One region of the Dietzia sp. 179-F 9C3 NHS genome, then DNA from elsewhere that is predicted to be linked to it. Evidence: riboswitches for the same ligand, from Rfam matches in the RefSeq annotation. Region 1 holds a riboswitch; each other region holds the start of a gene.
The links. A riboswitch is a leader RNA that binds a small molecule or an ion and turns the genes downstream of it on or off. The one in region 1 is predicted to bind cobalamin.
Positions count from the first base shown of each region.

Region 2: another riboswitch for cobalamin. It lies ahead of ACH0BZ_RS13440 (energy-coupling factor ABC transporter permease); the one in region 1 lies ahead of metE (5-methyltetrahydropteroyltriglutamate--homocysteine S-methyltransferase).
Region 3: another riboswitch for cobalamin. It lies ahead of ACH0BZ_RS06180 (ABC transporter substrate-binding protein); the one in region 1 lies ahead of metE (5-methyltetrahydropteroyltriglutamate--homocysteine S-methyltransferase).

Region 1 is NZ_JBIQES010000007.1:204,378-207,636, forward strand. Features, by position in the region: gene metE (5-methyltetrahydropteroyltriglutamate--homocysteine S-methyltransferase) at 1-1,886, opposite strand, end outside; cobalamin riboswitch at 2,078-2,291, opposite strand; gene ACH0BZ_RS10760 (FAD-binding oxidoreductase) at 2,404-3,259, opposite strand, start outside.
Region 2 is NZ_JBIQES010000012.1:794-4,052, reverse strand. Features, by position in the region: gene cbiQ (cobalt ECF transporter T component CbiQ) at 1-183, opposite strand, end outside; gene ACH0BZ_RS13445 (energy-coupling factor ABC transporter substrate-binding protein) at 184-537, opposite strand; gene ACH0BZ_RS13440 (energy-coupling factor ABC transporter permease) at 534-1,274, opposite strand; cobalamin riboswitch at 1,311-1,520, opposite strand; gene malQ (4-alpha-glucanotransferase) at 1,565-3,259, shown strand, end outside.
Region 3 is NZ_JBIQES010000003.1:335,311-338,569, reverse strand. Features, by position in the region: gene ACH0BZ_RS06185 (acyl-CoA dehydrogenase) at 1-980, shown strand, start outside; cobalamin riboswitch at 1,168-1,310, shown strand; gene ACH0BZ_RS06180 (ABC transporter substrate-binding protein) at 1,422-2,450, shown strand; gene ACH0BZ_RS06175 (FecCD family ABC transporter permease) at 2,455-3,259, shown strand, end outside.

The DNA.
Region 1 (3,259 bases):
AGGTAGGCCGGTTGGTCGGCCGCCCGCAACGGGAGGAGTTCGCGCAGCGCGGGCTCGTCCACCTGGACGATCGCGATCCCGGCACCCTGCAGGTCCACCGTCTCCTGGCGGATCGCGAGCGCGACCTGATCGGAGACGTCGGCGATCGGCAGATCGTCGCGGACGAACGACCACGCCAGGATCGTCACCGGGCCCGTCAACATGCCTTTGACCGGCTTGTCGGTGAGTGACTGTGCGTACGCGGCCCATTCGACGGTCATCGGGCGTGGACGGCGCACATCGCCGTAGAGGATCGGCGGCCGTACAAACCGACTCCCGTAGGACTGGACCCAGCCGTTCGCCGTGGTGACGAACCCGTCGAGGAGTTCGGCGAAGTACTGCACCATGTCGTTGCGTTCGGGCTCACCGTGCACGAGGACGTCCAGGCCCAGACGCTCCTGCAGCTCGATCACCCGGCGGATCTCCGCACGCATGGTCTCGGTGTAGGCGGCCTCGTCCAATCGACCCGCACGGTGGGCGGCGCGGGCTCGACGGATGTCGGGGGTCTGGGGGAAGGACCCTATCGTCGTAGTGGGCAGGGCCGGCAGGTCGAGCCGTTCCAGCTGCCGCTCCGCACGCTCGGCGGCGGGGGCGCGGTGCGCGCCGGCGGACCGGAGGGCGTCCACACGACCGCGCAGGCTCATGTCACGGACCCGCGGGTCGCTTCTGCGCTCCGCCAGCGCCGCCCGGCATTCCTCGAATGCGGTGGCCTCGGACTCACGCCCGTCCCGCAGCGCGGTTGCCAGGACCCGCACCTCGGCGAACTTCTCGGCGGCGAACGCCAGCCAGGAGCGGATGGCGGGGTCCATACCCGTCTCCGGCTCGAGCGAATAGGGGACGTGCAGGGTGGAGCAGGAGGTGCTCACCGCCACGTGCCCGGCGGAGCCGAGCGTGGTGGCCAGCGTGCCGAGCGCGGTGTCGAGGTCGGTGCGCCAGATGTTGCGGCCATCGACCACCCCGGCGAGCACCAGCCGGTCATGGAACGAGGTGGTCGCCGCGAGCGTGCCCGGACCGCCCGCGACGAGGTCGACGGCGACGGCATCGATCTCGGTCGCGCCGAGCGCCTCCAGCGCCGGGCCCGCGTCGCCGAAATACGTGGCCACGCAGATCGCGGGCCGGTCACGGCCTGCCGAGAGTGCGCCGTAGACCTCGGTCACCTTCTCCAGCCGGTCGGTGTCGAGATCGGTGACGAGCACCGGCTCGTCGAGCTGCACCCACTGCGCTCCCCCGTCACGGAGGAGCGCGAGCAACTCCCGGTACAGCGGGATCAGCTCGTCGAGGCGGCCCCACGGGTCGTCCGCCCCGGGGGCCGGCTTGGACAGCGCGAGGAAGGTCGCCGGGCCGATCACGACAGGTCGGGCCGGCACACCCTCCGCGACCGCCTCCGCGAGGTCGGCCAGGACCTTCTCCGGGTGCAGCACGAAGCGGGTACCGTCGGCGATCTCCGGCACGAGGTAGTGGTAGTTGGTGTCGAACCACTTGGTCATCTCGAGCGGCCTGATGTCGGCGGTGCCGCGGGCGGCGGCGAAGTAGCGGTCGAGCGGATCGGCCACGGAGGCGACGCGCTCGGGCAGCGCGCCGAGGAGCACGGCGGTGTCGAGCATCTGGTCGTAGTAGGAGAACGTGTTGGTGGGAACCGAGTCGAGTCCCGCGCGCGTCATGCGGGCGCGGTCGTCGCGGCGGAGCCCGGCGGCGACGGCCTCGAGTGCGGTCGCGTCGAGCGTGCCGGCCCAGTAGGCCTCGACGGCCTTCTTGAGCTCCCGGTCGGGCCCGATGCGGGGCGCGCCGAGGACGGTGGCGGTGAACGGCTGCACGGTGTGCGCTGCCGTGGTGTCGGTGGGTGTCACTGAGGACGTCCTTCGTGTGCGGTTCGGCGTGGAATGCCGCCCTTATCCGGGTCCGCAGGTCGGTCCTCGTCACCGCTCGCGCCGGCGCCCCGAGGGGACGCCGGGGTGGGGCCGGGCGTGCGGCCCGGGTCCGTCGTCGGTGTCGTGATCGGCCGCGCGCCCGGTCCACGAGGCGGCATACCGCCGGGTGCGGCGCACCCGGCACAATCGGCAGGTATTCGGACTCGAGGGCGGGGGCCGCGGGGGCCGTTCCTACTGGCCGTCGCTTCCCAGGAGGCTTCCCAGTGCTCAGGTGACGGCGGTCGTTCCCTCATACCGCTGCGGGACAGTTCCGGATTCTCACCGGATTCCCTCTCGCGCTCCGGCATGGAGCGGGTCGACGGGGCCGACCGGACGCGTACGACCGCAGGGTCGTGGGCGGCGGGGTCGGTCCCGAACCGATTGCACCTCTCTGTCTACCACCTCGTGGCCCGGGCGCCCGCATCCTCCCTCACCGGGCACCCGCGACCGCGCGGACTCACAGGACCGCGCCCGGGTTGAGGATTCCCTGCGGGTCGAGCGCGGTCTTGATGCGGCGGGACAGCTCCATGACGTCGACGCCGAGCTGGGCGGGCAGCCACGGCGCCTTGAGCCGGCCCACCCCGTGCTCGCCGGTGATCGTGCCGCCGAGTCCGATCGCCAGGTCCATGACCTCGCCGAACGCCAGCTGGGCGCGCGCTGCCCGGTCCGGGTCGTCGTCCTCCAGCACGATGATCGGGTGCGTGTTGCCGTCGCCGGCGTGTGCGACCAGCGCGATCTGCACGTCCCGCTCGGCGGCGATACGCTCGATCCCCGCCACCAGCTCCGGCAGCGCGGGCAGCGGCACGCCCACGTCTTCGAGCAGGAGGGTGCCGAGCTTGCCGAGGCTCGTGAACGCCGCACGGCGGGCGGCGGTGAACATCTCGCCCTCGTCGGGGTCCTCGGTGGCGAACACCTCGATCGCTCCGTTCGCGCGGAACGCCTCGGCCATGAGCTCGGTCTCGGCGGCGCGCTCGGGGCCGGTGGCGTCGGACTGCGCGAGCAGCATCGCGCCCGCGCCCGTGTCCAGCCCCATCCGCAGGTCGGCCTCCACGGCGCGGATCGACGCGGTGTCCATGAACTCGAGCATCGCCGGCCGGATCCGGCGCGTGACGGACAGGACCGCCTCGCTGCACGCCACGACGTCGGGGAACACGCCCACGACGGTGGAACGCGGCGGCTGCGCGGGGATGAGCCGCACGATGATCTCCGTAACGACCCCCAGCGTGCCCTCGCTGCCCACGAAGAGCTTGGTCAGGCTCAGACCGGCGGTGTCCTTGAGGCGCGCCCCGCCCAGGCGGACCGCCGTGCCGTCG
Region 2 (3,259 bases), on a different contig from region 1:
CCGGGCCGGGACGCGGGCCAGCACGAGCCCGCACACGCAGCAGACCGCTAGGATCGCCGCGTGCCCCACCGGTGGCGGCACGAGCAGTGCCGCCACCAGCAGGCCGCCGAAGAGCAGGAGCTTCTCGGCGACGGGGCGGTCCGACCAACGGTTGTGGGCGGCAGCCAGTTCGAGGGGGTTCACCTAGACGGCGGCGGTGCCCGACGCGGCGGGCTGCACCCGCTGCCGGCTGCGGGTGCGCAGGACGCCGAGCCCGTAGCCGACGATCCCGCCGCCGATGCCGGCCTGGAGGGCGAACACACCCGATTCGACCTCGCCCGGCAGTTCGGGCAGCAGGGGCTCGAACCAGGGCTCGTAGTCGGGCGCGACCTCGGTGATCGTGTCCTCAGCCTGGCCGTCGGCCCCCTCGAACTCCCCGCCGCGGCTCGCGCCGTAGACCAGGGACAGCGCGGCGATCGCCACGGCGACGGCGACGAGTCCCACGAGGACCCATGCCCCGGCGTGCCGACGCCCGCCGGTGGTGGTGCTCCCGCTCATCGCACGGCCTCCTTCTTCTCGGCGTTGGTCGTCGGGGCGTCGTCGATGGCCGGGGCGGCCGCGCCCTCGAGCCGCGCTCGTCGGAAGAACCCGAGCAGGTCGAGCTCACGCGCGGCGATACGCAGCAGGACGCTGACGATCACCACCACGATGAGCGCTTCGACGATCGCGAGCGGGATCTGGGTGAGCGCGAAGACGGCGAGGAACTCGCCCATCGAGTGCCACATCCCGTGCTCGGCGCTGGGGAACGCGAGCGCGAGCTGGGCGCTGGTGACGAGGTAGGTGACCAGGTCCGCGAGGAACGCGGCCACGAACACCGCTCCGAGCAGCGGCACGGCGACGCGCCGGCACGCCACGAACGCGGCGTAGGCGATCCACGGCCCGGCCACGCCCATGGAGAAGACGTTGGCGCCGAGCGTCGTGAGGCCGCCGTGGGCGAGCAGCAGCGCCTGGAAGAGCAGGACGACCGTCGCCACAAAGGCCATGACCGGGGGCCGGAAGACGATCGTCCCGAGTCCGGTGCCGGTGGGGTGTGAGCTCGAGCCCGTCACCGACGGCAGTTTGACGGCGGACATGACGAACGTGAACGCCCCGGCCGCGCCGAGCAGGACGCCGGCCTCCGGGGTCTGCCGGACCGTTCTGACGACCTCGCGTGCGCCGTGGATCACGAACGGCGCCGCGACGGCCGTCCATGCCGCGGCGTGGACCGCGGGGAGGAAACCCTCTGCGATATGCATGTGTGGTGGAACCTTTCTGCCCGTCACCTCGCGGGCACTCGCGGTGGCGGCCACGGCCGGTCTCCTGACTCACGGTTCCCCGGACCACCCGCGTGGGGTGGGCCGGATCGCCGCCCGTCCGCCTTCCCACCCGCACACGAGGCGCGAGCAGTGGCACAGTGGACTGGCGACATCATCCGTTCACAGTGGCGAGGGCCGCCCCGGACTCACACCGGGTTCCCGAACACCGCAGCTGAGCAGATCGTAACCCGCCGCAGGCACGCGCACACCATCGGAGCGAGGACACCACGTTGACCACCACCCAGCCCGTCTCCCCCGCCCTCGCCGCGCTGGCCGAGGAGTGCGGCGTCTCCACCGGATACGAGGACGGCCAGGGGATATGGCACGACGCCTCCGCGGAGACACTTCGCGCCGTCCTCGCGGCGATGGGGGTCGAGACGGCGCCCGGGGCCGGCGGGCCGGGGGGTGACGACGACGAGGCCGTCGCCGCGGCGGGTGGGCCCGCCGCCGACGCGGCCGACCGGGCCTCGCTCGAGCGGGTCCGCCTGCGCCCGTGGCGGCGGGTCCTGCCGCCCACCGTCGTCGCGCGCGAGGGCTGGAGCCCGCGCGTGCGCGTCCACGTCCCGGACGGGGCCTCGCTGACGGTCGAGGTGATCCCCGAGGGCGGCGGTCCCGCCCGCCACGTGCCACAGCTCGACCTGTGGGTGGAGCCCCGGGACGTCGACGGGCTGCGCACGGGGTGCGCGACGGTCGAGATCCCCGGTGATCTGCCTCCGGGCTGGCACCGTGTCGTCGCCGTCGTCGACGGCCGCGACCCCCGTGACGACGCCGGCGACGCGGCCCCCGCCCGCACCGCGCGCCACCCCGACGAGGGCACCGTCGCGGACCCGGGTTCGGCGGTGGCGACGCTGCTCGTCTCCCCGCGGACGATCCCCGTGCCCGTCGGCCTCGAGGAACGGCCGGCCGTGGGCGTGGCGGCGCAGCTCTACCAGGTGCGGTCGGAACGATCTTGGGGGGTGGGCGACCTGTCCGACCTCGCCGACCTGGCCGACTTCTCCGCCCGCGACCTCGGCGCCGACTTCGTCCTGGTCAACCCGATGCACGCGGCGGAGCCGTACCCGCCGCTCGAGCCGTCGCCGTATCTGCCCACGACCCGCCGGTTCGCCTCGCCGCTCTACCTGCGGCCCGAGGAGATCGACGAGTACGCCTACCTGCCCGCCGCCGACCGCGCTCGCGTCGAGGAGCTGGCCGCCCTCGCGCGGCGGGGCAACGAGGCCGACACGATCGACCGCGACGCAGCATGGACCGCCAAGCTCGAGGCGCTGCGCCTGGTGGCGACGGCGGAGCCGACCGGACGCCGCGCGGCCCGGTTCGCCGCGTTCCTCGCCGAGGAGGGCGAGGGCCTGCGCCGTTTCGCCACCTGGTGTGCGATCGCTGCCGAGCACGGCCCCCATTGGTCGGTGTGGCCGGAGGACCTGCGCGACCCCGAGTCCCCCGCCGTCGCCCGGTATGCCGCCGAGAACGCGGGCGAGGTGCGGTTCCACGAGTGGCTCCAGTGGGTCGTGGCCGAGCAGCGGGCCCACGCCCAGCGGGACGCCCTCGCGGCCGGTATGCGTCTCGGGGTGCTGCACGACCTCGCCGTCGGGGTCCATCCGAGCGGCGCCGACGCGTGGGCCCTCGACCGGTCGCTGGCCCGTGGGGTGTCCGTGGGGGCGCCGCCGGACATGTACAACCAGCGGGGGCAGGACTGGTCCCAGCCGCCGCTGCGGCCGGACGCGCTCGCCGAGGAGGGCTACGCGCCGTTCCGCGACCTCGTCCGCGCCGCGCTCCGCGACGCCGGTGGGGTGCGCATCGACCACATCCTCGGCCTGTTCCGGCTGTGGTGGGTGCCCGCCGGCAGGCCGCCCACCGAGGGCACGTACGTGCGCTACGACCACGAGGCGATGATCGGAGTCCTCGCCCTGGAGGCGAGCCGCGCCGGTGCC
Region 3 (3,259 bases), on a different contig from region 1:
AGCTCAACCAGGGCATCCGCCAGATGTTCGACGTGATCGAGCACGCCCGCATGATGGTCGGGACCAAGGCCATCTCCACCCTGTCCACCGGCTACCTCAACGCCCTCGAGTACGCCAAGGAGCGCGTCCAGGGCGGCGACATGGCCGAGATGGCGGACAAGAACGCCCCGCGCGTCACCATCACCCACCACCCCGACGTCCGCCGCGCGCTCATGCGCCAGAAGGCGTTCGCCGAGGGCCTGCGCTCGGTGTACCTGTACACCACCGCGCACCAGGACGTGACCATCGCCCAGCGCGTCTCCGGCGCCGACGGCGAGCTCGCCCACCGCGTCAACGACCTCCTGCTGCCCATCGTCAAGGGCGTCGGCTCCGAGCGCGCCTACGAGCTGCTCACCGAGTCGCTCCAGACCCTCGGCGGCTCCGGCTTCCTGCAGGACTACCCCATCGAGCAGTACATCCGCGACGCCAAGATCGACTCGCTCTACGAGGGAACCACCGCGATCCAGGCGCAGGACTTCTTCTTCCGCAAGATCGCCCGCGACCGCGGCACCGCCGTCGGTCACGTGTCGGCACAGATCAAGAAGTTCCTCGAGTCCGCCGACGCCCGGCCCGAGCTGGCCGCCGAGCGCGAGCTGCTCACCACCGCGCTGGCCGACGTCGAGGCCATGATCGGCGGCTGCTTCGAGCACCTCATGGCCGCACAGGAGGACCCCAAGCGCCTCTACATCATCGGCCTGGCCTCCGTGCGCCTGCTCATGGGCTTCGGCGACCTCATGATGGGCTGGCGCCTGCTCGAGGGCGCCGAGATCGCCCTGGGCAAGCTCGACTCCGCGACCGGCGACGACAAGGCCTTCTACACCGGCAAGGTCGAGGCCGCCAAGTGGTTCGCCCACAACGAGCTGCCGCTCCTCACGGCGACCCGCGGCATCGTGGCCGGCCTCGGCACCGAGCTCATGGAGATGGACGAGGCCGCGTTCTGATCTGACGCGCGCGGTCGCCGCCCCACGGCGTACCCGCCCGCCCCTCCCGACATCGGCGACTCCACTGCTGCTTCGGCGACCCCCTCAGGGGTAGCAGATCCGGCGGTGGAGTCGCCGATCGTGTAGGTGCCGGGCTGCGGGCCGGGTCCACCGCGTCCTCGTCGGGGACCCGGTGCGCCCGCGGGCCGGGCACTGGTCCATACTGAGCGGACACACTGCTGACATCCATGGCAGGGGAAGTCCGGTGAGAGTCCGGCGCTGACCCGCAACGGTGTGCCACCCCTCGACAGGTGGCGAGCCCGATCGCCTGCCCGGACGTCCGCGGCTCCACCCATCGCCGTGGTCTGCGATCCGGAGCCCCGCAGGCCATGTGGTGCACCCGTGCACCTCGGCGCCGACGGGTCCCGGCCCGCCGGACCCGCCAGAGGAACCGAGGTCCGCATGTCCCGCCGAAGCCTGCCCCAGCCGAGCCCGACCCGCCGCCGGCGCACCGCCGCCGTCGCCGTCACCACCGCCGTCGTCCTCGCCGTCACCGGCTGTTCCCGCGGGGAGCCCGGGAACACGGCCGCGGCGGCCGAGCCGTTCGCCGAGCCCGTCACCATCACGAACTGCGACCGCGAGACGACCTACGACACCCCGCCGCAGCGCATCGTGTCGATGAACGACCACGTCACGGAGACCCTCATCCAGATGGGTGCCGGAGACCGGATCGTCGGAATGGGCTACGGCGAGAGCACGGACGTGCTCCCCGAGGTCGCGGACCGGTTCCACGCGATCCCCTCGCTCGCCGAGGAGTACCCGACCGCCGAACAGATCCGTGACCTCGAGCCGGACCTCGTCGTGGGCGGCATGCGCAGCGCCTTCGACGAGAAGGAGGGCCGCAGTCGCGACGCGCTCGCCGCCGCCGGGATCCCCACGTTCCTCTTCTCCGAGTACTGCGGCGAGGGCTTCTCCGATATCGCGCTCCTGGAGAACGACTTCGCACAACTCGGACGGATCCTCGCCGTCGAGGAGGGTGCGGTGCAGCTCACCGAGCGGATCACCAACGGCCTCGACGCGGTCCGCGAGAAGCTCGACGCGGCCGGCGTCGCAGACGTGCCCACGTTCTTCTACGACGGCGGCGAGGCCGAACCCGTCACCATCGGCGGAGTCGGCATCGGCCACCTCATCGGCCGGTACGCGGGCGCGGCCAACGTCTTCCCGGAGGGCGACCGCCCCTACCTCGCCACCAGTTGGGAGGTGATCGGCGAGCGTGCGCCCGAGGCCGTGGTCGTGCTGGACTACGGCAAGACGAGCGCCGAGGACAAGATCCGCCATCTCGAGGCACAGCCGATCATGGCGACCACGCCGGCGATCCGCGAAGGCCGGATCGTCACGGTCCCGCTCGCGGACTTCTTCGAGAGCTCACGCATGGTCACGTCGGTGGAGACGATCGCCGCGGCCCTGCACCCCGACGCCGTCGAGGACTGACCGGATGGCCCGGCTCGCGACCAGCGCCCCACCCGGACGCCGCCGTCTGCGGGCGCTCCTCCTGCCGCTCCTCGTCGCCCTCGCCTGTGCGCTGGCCGGCGGGGTCGCACTCGGCACGATCTCCATCCCGGTCGGCGACGTGGCCGCGATCGTCGCCCACCGCATCGCCCCCGGCGCGTTCGCCCCGTGGTGGTCGGAGGCCCGAGCGGCGATCGTCCTCGAGTCCCGCCTGCCACGCGTGCTCACCGCGGCCGCCGTCGGTGCGTCGTTGGCGCTCGCCGGCGGCGTCGCCCAGGCGGTGACCCGTAACCCGCTGGCCGACCCGTACCTGCTCGGGGTGTCCTCGGGGGCGGGCTTCGGCGTCGTCGTCCTCACCGTCTTCGGCCTCGGCGCGGGCACCCTCGGCCTCTTCACCCTTCCCGCCGCCGCGTTCCTCGGCGCCCTCCTCCCCCTGGTCGGGACCGTGCTGGTCGCCCGCCGAGCGCACGACCCCACGGCGATCGTCCTCGTGGGCGCGGCCATGACGATGGTCTTCTCCGCCCTCATCACCTTCACGCTGCTCGTCCTGGGAGACGTCCACCAGCTGGGCACCGTGATGCGGTGGCTCGCCGGCGGATTCGGGGACGCCTCGTGGCGGATGGTCGCGGTCCCGATGGTGGTCCTCGCCGTCACGGGCACCGCCGTCATGCTCGCCTCGCGGCGCCTCGACCTGCTCCTCACCGGCGACGACGGGGCCACGGCGATGGGGATGAACGTCCCCCGGTTCCGCGTGCTCCTGTTGCTCACGGTCTCGTTGCTCACGGCGGGCG